DNA from 3 places in the Streptomyces sp. NPDC090127 genome. Region 2 is predicted to be linked to each of the others. Evidence: riboswitches for the same ligand, from Rfam matches in the RefSeq annotation. Region 2 holds a riboswitch; each other region holds the start of a gene.
The links. A riboswitch is a leader RNA that binds a small molecule or an ion and turns the genes downstream of it on or off. The one in region 2 is predicted to bind cobalamin.
Positions count from the first base shown of each region.

Region 1: another riboswitch for cobalamin. It lies ahead of ACIPPS_RS02480 (ribonucleoside-diphosphate reductase subunit alpha); the one in region 2 lies ahead of cobN (cobaltochelatase subunit CobN).
Region 3: another riboswitch for cobalamin. It lies ahead of ACIPPS_RS18335 (prenyltransferase/squalene oxidase repeat-containing protein); the one in region 2 lies ahead of cobN (cobaltochelatase subunit CobN).

Region 1 covers NZ_JBIVDE010000001.1:564,847-568,111, forward strand. Annotated here, with positions in the region: gene mctP (monocarboxylate uptake permease MctP) at 1-660, shown strand, start outside; gene ACIPPS_RS02475 (GNAT family N-acetyltransferase) at 765-1,268, shown strand; cobalamin riboswitch at 1,339-1,477, shown strand; gene ACIPPS_RS02480 (ribonucleoside-diphosphate reductase subunit alpha) at 1,606-3,265, shown strand, end outside.
Region 2 covers NZ_JBIVDE010000005.1:405,706-408,970, reverse strand. Annotated here, with positions in the region: gene cobN (cobaltochelatase subunit CobN) at 1-1,689, opposite strand, end outside; cobalamin riboswitch at 1,726-1,865, opposite strand; gene ACIPPS_RS20735 (cobalamin biosynthesis protein CobG) at 1,909-3,265, shown strand, end outside.
Region 3 covers NZ_JBIVDE010000004.1:609,625-612,889, forward strand. Annotated here, with positions in the region: gene ACIPPS_RS18325 (alpha/beta fold hydrolase) at 1-232, shown strand, start outside; gene ACIPPS_RS18330 (MBL fold metallo-hydrolase) at 344-1,384, shown strand; cobalamin riboswitch at 1,542-1,682, shown strand; gene ACIPPS_RS18335 (prenyltransferase/squalene oxidase repeat-containing protein) at 1,780-3,036, shown strand; gene ACIPPS_RS18340 (SCO2322 family protein) at 3,033-3,265, shown strand, end outside.

The DNA.
Region 1 (3,265 bases), on a different contig from region 2:
CAGCTGGCGATCCCGCAGCTGTTCGAGAACATGTTCCCGGACTGGTTCGCGGGCGTGGCGTTCGCCGCCATCGGCATCGGCGCGCTGGTGCCGGCCGCGATCATGTCGATCGCCGCCGCCAACCTCTTCACCCGCAACATCTACAAGGACTTCCTGAAGCCGGACGCCACTCCGGAGCAGGAGACCAAGGTGTCCAAGCTGGTGTCGCTGCTGGTGAAGGTGGGCGCGCTGGCCTTCGTCCTCACCATGGACAAGACCGTCGCGATCAACTTCCAGCTGCTCGGCGGCATCTGGATCCTGCAGACCCTCCCGGCCCTGGTCGGCGGTCTGTTCACCCGCTGGTTCCACCGCTGGGCACTCCTCGCCGGCTGGGCCGTGGGCATGGTCTACGGCACGGCGGCGGCCTACGGCGTGGCGAGCCCGACCCAGAAGCACTTCGGCGGTTCGTCCGCCGAGATCCCGGGCATCGGCGAGATCGGCTACATCGGCCTCACCGCCTTCGTGATCAACATGGTCGTCACCGTCGTCCTCACCTTCGTCCTGAAGGCCCTGAAGGCGCCCGAGGGCGTGGACGAGACCTCGCCGTCGGACTACACGGCGGACGCGGGCGACCCGGGTGTCGACAAGGAGATGCCGAAGGTCACCGCCGACACGCACTGACGCCGTCGACGCACCCGACGCGGTACCCGCACCACGCGAGGGCCCGGGGTTTCCACCAGGAAACCCCGGGCCCTTCGCCGTCCCCCTCGGGCAGACTGCCTGCCATGGACATCACGATCAGGGCGGTACGGCCCGACGAGTACGAGACGCTCGGCGCGCTGACGGCCGGGACCTACCTGGACGACGGGCTGCTCTTCCTCGGCGCGGACGACCCGTACCTGCCCGTCCTCGCCGACGTGGCCGGGCGGGCCGCGGAGGCCGAGGTGCTCGTCGCCGACGACGGGACGGGCCGGATCCTCGGCGGTGTGACCTTCGTGCCGGGCGGCACCCGGTGGGCGGACGTGGCGCAGGCCCACGAGGCCGAGTTCCGGATGCTGGTGGTCGCCCCGGAGGCGCGCGGCCGGGGCACCGGCGAGGCGCTCGTCCGGTTCTGCGTGGAGCGGGCACGGGCGATCCCCGGCTGCGCCCGGGTGGTGCTGTCGACCGACCCGGGGATGGTCGCCGCGCACCGGATATACGAGCGGATGGGGTTCGTACGGACCCCGGAGCGGGACTGGTCGCCGATTCCGGACCTCCATCCGCTGCTCACCTACGCGCTGGAGCTCTGATCCCGGAGTATTCCCGGATTCCCGGACGAATTCGCGGGCGACACAACATGTGGGGGGTGCCACGAGCGGCGCCCCCCACATGTATGCTCGTGCTCGCTGTCGCCGCAGGGGAATCCGGTGCGAATCCGGAACTGTCCCGCAACGGTGTGCTTTTGATGGCTTCGTCCGCCTGGTGAGTCCGAAGACCTGCCGACAGCGCGCCCGGTCCTTCCGTTCCGGGTGCCACAGACGTCCGGGCCTCGCGGAGTGGGCCGTGGCGCGGCCTTGCCCTGCGTACGGGGAGGGCCGCCGCCCGCCTCCACCCGCCGGCCCCGAGCCGAGCGAGGGAGAGCCCCACGTGACCATCGCGCCCGCCGATCCGGCCGCAGCGATCGAGAGCGACGGTAACGAGAGCGACGGACCCGGGACCGTGCTTCTGCGGACCCTGACCCACCTCACCGCCGACCTCCCCGACACCGACCCCGGCAGGGTCGCCGCCGCCGCGCTGCGCGGCCGCAACGCCGGTTCGGACGAGGCGGAGTTGCGCGAGCTGGCCACCGAGGCGGCCGCGGCCCTCATCGCCGAGGACCCCGCCTACTCCCGGCTCGCCGCCCGGCTGCTCACGATCACGGTCGCGGACGAGGCGGCCTCCCAGGGTTCGGTCCGCTTCTCCGCATCGGTCGCCGTCGGGCACCGCGAGGGCCTGATCGCCGACCGCACCGCCGACTTCGTGACGCTGCACGCCGAGCGCCTCGACGCGCTCGTCGACGGCGCCGCGGACGACCGCTTCGGCTACTTCGGTCTGCGCACCCTCTACTCGCGCTACCTCCTGCGCCACCCGATCACCCGCAAGGTGATCGAGACCCCGCAGCACTTCATGCTCCGCGTCGCCGCGGGTCTCGCCGAGGACGACAGCGTCCGCGCCCTCGACGAGGTCGCCGCGCTGTACAGGCTGATGAGCCGGCTCGACTACCTGCCCTCCTCCCCCACGCTCTTCAACTCCGGCACCCGCCACCCGCAGATGTCCTCCTGCTACCTGCTGGACTCCCCGCAGGACGAGCTGGACTCCATCTACGACCGGTACCACCAGGTCGCGCGGCTCTCGAAGCACGCGGGCGGCATCGGCCTCTCGTACTCCCGCATCCGCGCCCGCGGTTCGCTGATCCGCGGCACCAACGGCCACTCCAACGGCATCGTGCCGTTCCTGAAGACGCTGGACGCCTCGGTGGCGGCCGTGAACCAGGGCGGGCGGCGCAAGGGCGCGGCCGCGGTCTACCTGGAGACCTGGCACGCGGACATCGAGGAGTTCCTCGAACTGCGCGACAACACCGGTGAGGACGCCCGGCGTACGCACAACCTGAACCTCGCGCACTGGATCCCGGACGAGTTCATGCGCCGGGTCAACGCCGACGCCGAGTGGTCGCTGTTCTCCCCTGCGGACGTGCCCGAGCTGGTCGACCTGTGGGGCGACGAGTTCGACGCCGCGTACCGCGCCGCCGAGGCGAAGGGCCTGGCCCGCAAGACCATGCCGGCCCGTGACCTGTACGGCCGGATGATGCGGACCCTGGCCCAGACCGGCAACGGCTGGATGACCTTCAAGGACGCCTCGAACCGTACGGCCAACCAGACCGCCGAGCCGGGCCACACGGTCCACTCCTCCAACCTCTGCACGGAGATCCTGGAGGTCACGGACGACGGCGAGACCGCGGTCTGCAACCTGGGTTCGGTCAACCTGGGCGCCTTCGTCACCGGCGGGGACATCGACTGGGACCGGCTGGACGAGACGGTCCGCACGGCCGTCACCTTCCTCGACCGGGTCGTCGACATCAACTTCTACCCGACCGAGCAGGCGGGCCGCTCCAACGCCCGCTGGCGCCCGGTGGGCCTGGGCGCGATGGGCCTCCAGGACGTCTTCTTCCAGCTGAAGCTGCCGTTCGACTCCCCCGAGGCGCGCGCGCTGTCCACCCGGATCGCCGAGCGCATCATGCTCGCCGCGTACGAGGCGTCCACCGACCTCG
Region 2 (3,265 bases):
GCCCGGGTCGTTGACGAGGAACGGGTAGACCAGCGGCAGGTCGCCGAGCGCCGCGTCCGGGCCGCACGCGGCCGACAGGCCCGCGTTCTTGCCCGGCAGCCACTCCAGGTTGCCGTGCTTGCCCAGGTGGACCATCGCGTCCGCGCCGAAGCCGCCGTCCTCGGCGCGCGCCGCGATCCAACGGTAGGCGGCCAAGTAGTGGTGGGACGGCGGGAGATCGGGGTCGTGGTAGATCGCGATCGGGTTCTCGCCGAAGCCGCGCGGCGGCTGGATGAGGATCAGCAGGTTCCCGCGCCGCAGGGCCGCGAGGACGATGTCGCCCTCCGGATTGCGGGAGCGGTCGAGGAACATCTCGCCGGGCGGCGGGCCCCAGTGCCGCTCGACGCCCTCGCGCAGCTCCTGCGGCAGGGTCGCGTACCAGCGCTTGTAGTCGGCCGCCGGGATGCGGACCGGATTGCGGGCGAGCTGCTCCTCGGTCAGCCAGTCCTGGTCGTGGCCGCCGGCCTCGATCAGGGCGTAGATCAGCTCGTCGCCGTCGCCGGAGACCAGGCCGGGGATCTCGTCCTCGGGCCCGAAGTCGTACCCCTCGACGATCAGCCGCCTGAGCAGGGCGACGGCGGAGGCGGGGGTGTCCAGGCCGACCGCGTTGCCGATCCGGGAGTGCTTCGTCGGGTACGCGGAGAGGACGAGCGCGAGCTTCTTCTCGGCGTTCGGGATGTGCCGCAGCCGGGCGTGACGCACGGCGATCCCGGCGACCCGGGCGGCGCGCTCGGTGTCGGCGACGTACGCCGGGAGGCCGTCCTCGTCGATCTCCTTGAAGGAGAACGGGACGGTGATCAGCCGGCCGTCGAACTCGGGGACGGCGACCTGGCTGGCGGCGTCCAGCGGGGAGAGCCCCTCGTCGTTCTCCTCCCAGGCCGCCCGGGAGCCGGTGAGGCAGAGTGCCTGCAGGATAGGTACGTCGAGGGCGGCGAGCGCGCCCGCGTCCCAGGCCTCCTCGTCCCCGCCGGCCTGGGCGTCGGCGGGCGTGGTGCCGCCGGCCGCGAGGACGGTGGTGACGACGGAGTCGGCGCCCTTGAGCGTCTCGATCAGCTCGGGCTCGGGGGCCCGCAGGGAGGCGACGTACAGCGGCAGGGCGCGGGCGCCGGCGTCCTCGATCGCCTCGCAGAGGGAGTCGACGAAGGCGGTGTTCCCGCTCATGTGGTGGGCGCGGTAGTAGAGCACGGCCACCGTCGGACCGGTCTCCGTGCGCGCGGTGCGCTCCAGGGGACCCCAGGTGGGCGCGGCGGCCGGGGCCTCGAAGCCGTGGCCGGTGAGCAGCACGGTGTCGGAGAGGAACCGGGCCAGCTGCTCCAGGTTGGCCGGGCCGCCGTGCGCCAGGTAGGCGTGGGCCTCGGTGGCGACGCCGACGGGGACGGTGGAGGTCTCCATGAGCTGGGCGTCGGGCGCCTGCTCGCCGGAGAGCACGACGAGCGGCTTCCCGGTGGCGCGCAGCGCGTCGAGCCCGTCCTCCCAGGCCCGCAGCCCGCCGAGGAGGCGGACGAGGACGAGGTCGGCGCCGTCGAGCAGCCCCGGCAGGTCGTCCAGGGCGAGGCGGGAGGGGTTGGCGAACCGGTAGTCGACCGGACCCCCGGCCGCGCGGGCGCTGAGCAGGTCGGTGTCGGAGTGCGACAGCAACAGAATTCGCATGCGTGCGCAGGCCTTCCTCGGGGTTGTCCGCGCCCCGGGTGGTCGTGTGGACGGCAGGAGTTCCTGACTCACCCGGCCCCTCGCGGGACCTGGCTCACAGTGGCGGGACCGCGCCGGAATCTCACCGGGCTTCCTCCCCGGGGTCCTGGGACCCCATGCCGATCCGAATAGTAGATCGTGCGTCCTCCGGGCCTGGCGGGGACCGCTGGTGACGTCGGTATGCTCGCCGCCATGCCGCCCACCCCACCCACCTCACCCCTGCCGGGCGAACCGCCCGTACGGGACCGTGGCGACGCCTGCCCCGGGGCGCTTCGGCTGCACTCCGCGGACGACGGCCGCCTGGCTCGACTGCGGCTGCCCGCAGGGTTGTTGACGGTACGTCAGGCACAGGTCCTGGCCTCCGTCGCGGAGGGCCTGGGGGACGGCCGGATCAGCGTCACCTCACGCGGGAACGTGGAGCTGCGCGGCCTCGGCGAGGGGTGCGGGGCGGAGCTGGCGGAGGTGCTCGCGGACGCCGGGCTGCTGCCCTCCGCGACCCATGAGCGGATCCGGAACGTGGTGGCCTCACCGACGGCCGGGCTGGACGGACTCGGCTGCGGTGACGTGCAGTTGTGGGCCCGGGAACTGGACGCGCTGCTCTGTGGGCGGGAGTGGACGGCGGCCCTGTCCGGTCGGTTCCTCTTCGTCCTGGACGACGGGCGCGGGGACGTCGCCGGGCTCGGCGGCGATGTGACGTTGGTCGCAGGAGAGACGTCCGTACGGCTCCGGGTGGGCGACCAGGTCTTCGCGGTCGCCCCGGTGGACGCGCCCCGGGCCGCGCTCGCCGCGGCCGGTGCCTTCCTCGACGCCGCCCACGCCGCGGGAAACGGCGCCTGGCGGGTCCGGGAGCTGCCCGGGGAACACGTACCGGGCCTGGCCGAGGCGCTCGCGGCGGCCGGCGTACCGGCGGAGCCCGTACCGGCACCCACGCCTCCGCGGACCGCGGCACCCCCGCCGGCCCCCGGCCTGCTCGGCGAGCACGCCCTCCACGTCCTGACCCCCCTCGGCCGCCTCACGGCCGCACACCTGCGCGCGCTGGCGGAGAGCGCGGCGGGCGGGGAGAACGCGGACGGCACGGAGAAAGCGGACAGCGCGAAGAGAGTGGACAACCCGGCGAACGCGGCGGCGTCCCACGGGGAGCTGCGGCTCACCCCCTGGCGTGGGGTCGTCGTCACCGGCTTCGCCGACCGGGCGGCCGCACGGGAGCGGCTCGCCGTCCTCGACACGTACGGCCTGATCACCGACCCCCGCTCCCCCTGGGCGGGCGTCGGCGCCTGCACCGGCCGTCCCGGCTGCGCGAAGTCCCTCGCCGACGTCCGCGCCGACGCCACCCCGGGCCACGGCGGCGCCCCGGAGCACGACGCCACCCCGGGCCACACCGACGCCACCCCGGGCCACGCCGACGCCCCCGGCGGTCTCCCCGTCGCCCTCCCCGTCCACTTCTCCGGCTGCGAGCGCCGGTGCGGCCACCCGCAGGCCGAGACCTGGGTCGACGTCGTCGCCACCGGCGAGGGCACCTACCTCGTCGACGGGCGGC
Region 3 (3,265 bases), on a different contig from region 2:
ACCCTTCGCCGCCCCGCCGACCATGTCCAAGGCGCTGCTGGCGAAGCTGGAGGCCTCCTGGCCCAAGGCCCAGCAGGCGCTGGTGGCCCTACGGCCGCAGACCCCGCACCTGCTGGCGACCGGCAGCGACCACTACGTCCAGCTCCACGACCCGGACCTCACGACCGCGGCGATCCGCCTCGTCGTGGGCCGCGCCGCCGAGCCCCGCCCGAGCACGGCGGGCACGAAGTAACTCCGCTCCCCTCACGGCAGGGCGACGCGGGCCACTCTGACGGTTCGTCAGTTCTCGTTATAGTGGCCAGGGTCGAACAAGCACCTTGCCGTCGCGGAGAGATGAGGGCCCATGAGCCAGGTGACCGAGCACGGCGGAGGCGTCTGGGCGATACGGGTCCCCATCCCGGACAACCCCCTCGGGCACACCCTGGTGCACGTCGTCGACACCGACCGCGGGCCCGTGCTGATCGACACCGGGTGGGACGATCCGGCGTCCTGGAGCGAACTGTCCGACGGTCTCGTCGCGTTGGGCACCTCCGTGCGCGAGGTGCACGGGATCGTCATCACGCACCACCATCCCGACCACCACGGGCTCTCGGGTCAGGTGCGCGAGGCGTCCGGGGCGTGGATCGCGATGCACGCCGCCGACACCGCCGTCGTCCGCCGCACCCGCGCGTCCGAGCCCGGCACCTGGCTCGACTACCTCGCCCGCAAGCTGGCCGCCGTCGGCGCGCCCGAGGAGCACACCGCGCCGCTCCTCGCCGCCCGCGCCTCCGGCCGCCGCGCGAGCACCCTGCCCGGGCTGCGTTCCGCCCTCCCCGACCGGGAGATCGTCCCCGGCGAACTCCTCGACCTGGCGGGCCGCCGACTACGCGCGATCTGGACGCCCGGCCACACCCCGGGCCACGTCTGCCTGCACCTGGAGGAGGAGCACCCGGCGCGGCTGCCCGGGCACGGCCGGCTCTTCTCCGGCGACCATCTGCTGCCCGGGATCTCCCCGCACATCGGCCTCTACGAGGACCCCGACGACGCGGTGGTCACCGACCCCCTCGGCGACTACCTGGACTCGCTGGAGCGCATCGGGCGGCTCGGCGTCGCCGAGGTGCTCCCCGCCCACCAGTACGCCTTCGCCGACGCCGCCGGGCGGGTACGGGAACTGCTCGACCACCACGAGGAGCGGCTGACCGGGCTCGTGGACCTGCTCGCGCACCCGCTCACCCCGTGGCAGCTCGCCGAACGCATGGAGTGGAACCGCCCCTGGGAGCAGATCCCGTACGGATCGCGGACCATCGCGGTCAGCGAGGCCGAGGCGCATCTGCGCCGGCTCGTGAAGCTGGGCCGCGCCGAGGCCGTGGCCGGTACGGAGCCGGTGACGTACGTGGCGGTGTGACCGGTGACGTGCGTGGCGGTGTGACCGCCACGCACGTCACCGGCCGCGGTGTGACCACGCCCGGGCCGCGGCGGCCCGGGTGTGAGGCGGCTCCCACCCACCGGTCGGCCGGGGTACGGGCCGGTAGAGTGTGCGAGTCGTCATCACACCCGTTCGGGGGGAAGCCGGTGCAAATCCGGCGCTGACCCGCAACCGTGACCGTCCCTCGGAAGGCCGCCGGGCCGCAAGGCCCGGAGGAGCCAGAAGGCCCGCAACGGCCCGGAAGGCATCCGCCCCGAGAACGGGAGTCGGAATGCCCCGTCCGGGACGTGACCGCCGGCACCGTCGAGGAATACGGAGCCGAGCCTGGTGCCTCAGCGTGCCGGTGCCCGGCCGCAGGAGAGGCCACCACACGCATGACCACCGTCCGCCGCGGCGCCGCCGCGTTCGCAGCCGCAGCGGTGCTCTGCACCGGCATGGCCCCCGCCGCGTCCGCCGCGCCGTCCCCTTCCGCGACCCCCGCGCCCACCGTCCCTGCCGGGCTGTACGGCACGAAGGACCCGACGTACGACGGTGTGTGGCGCCAGTCGCTCGCGTTCGTCGCCCAGACGACCAGCGGAGTGCAGCCCGCCGACGAGGCCGTGAGCTGGCTGACGGGGCAGCAGTGCGCCAACGGCGCCTTCGCCTCCTACCGTCCCGACCCGGCGAAGCCGTGCGACCCGGCGACCATGCTGGACACCAACGCCACCGCCGTCGCCGTCCAGGCGCTCACCGGCGTCAAGGGCCGGAGCACCGCCCCCGAGCCGCTCGGGAAGGCCGCGGAGGCCGGTGCGAGCTGGCTGAAGAGCGTGCAGAACAAGGACGGCGGCTGGGGCTACAACCCCGGCAGTCCCAGCGACGCCAACTCCACCTCGATCGTCGTCAGCGCGCTCACCGCGCTCGGCCAGAAGCCCGGCGACGTGACGTCCGCCGAGGGCAGGACCCCGTACGACGCCCTGCTCACGCTCGCGCTGCCCTGCTCGACCAAGGAGGGCCCGGGCGCCTTCGCCTACCAGCCCGACAAGGACGGCAAGCTGCTCGCGAACGCCGACGCGACCGCCGCCGCCACCCTCGCGGGGCTCGGCAAGGGCATCACCGCCCGCGGCATCGAACCCCAGCAGACCCCGGTCTGCACGCCGGAGGCGAAGCCCACGATCGACCGGGCCGCGCTCAACGGCGCCTCCTACCTGGCCGCCGCGCTCGCCGGGACCGGCCACCTGAACACCCCGCCGATGCCGGGCGCCACCGACCCGACCGAGCTGCCGGACCACGGCAACACCGCCGACGCGGTCGTCGCGCTCGCCGCCGCCGGTGCCACCAAGGAGGCGACCGGCGCCCTGACCTGGCTCCAGCAGAACTCCGCCGCCTGGGCGAAGGAGAGCGGCCCCGCCGCGTACGCGCAGCTGATCCTGGCCGCGAAGGCCATGCGCGTCGACCCGACCGCGTTCGGTTCGACCGACCTCCTCAAGGAGCTGGCGGCCACCGGTCCCGCGCCGAAGGCCTCGCCCTCCCCCACCGCGAAGGCGAGCCAGGAGGAGAGCTCCGGCTCGCTGTCCAACCTGTGGTGGATCATCGGCATCGGCGCGGTCGCCGGCATCGGGATCGGCTTCCTGATCAGCGGGCGCAGGAAGTGAGTGCCTTTCGACCGTCGCGTCTCGTCGGCGCGGCCGCGTCCGTGGCGCTGACCCTCGCCGTGGCCGCGCCCGCCCAGGCCGCCGGCTACCGGTACTGGTCGTACTGGGAGGGCGACACACCGACCGCATGGGCGTACGCGACGCAGGGCCCGGCGACCGCCCGGCCCGGCGACGGCGACGCGATCGGCTTCCGCTTCGCGGTCAGCAAGGACACGAACGACGCCGCCCG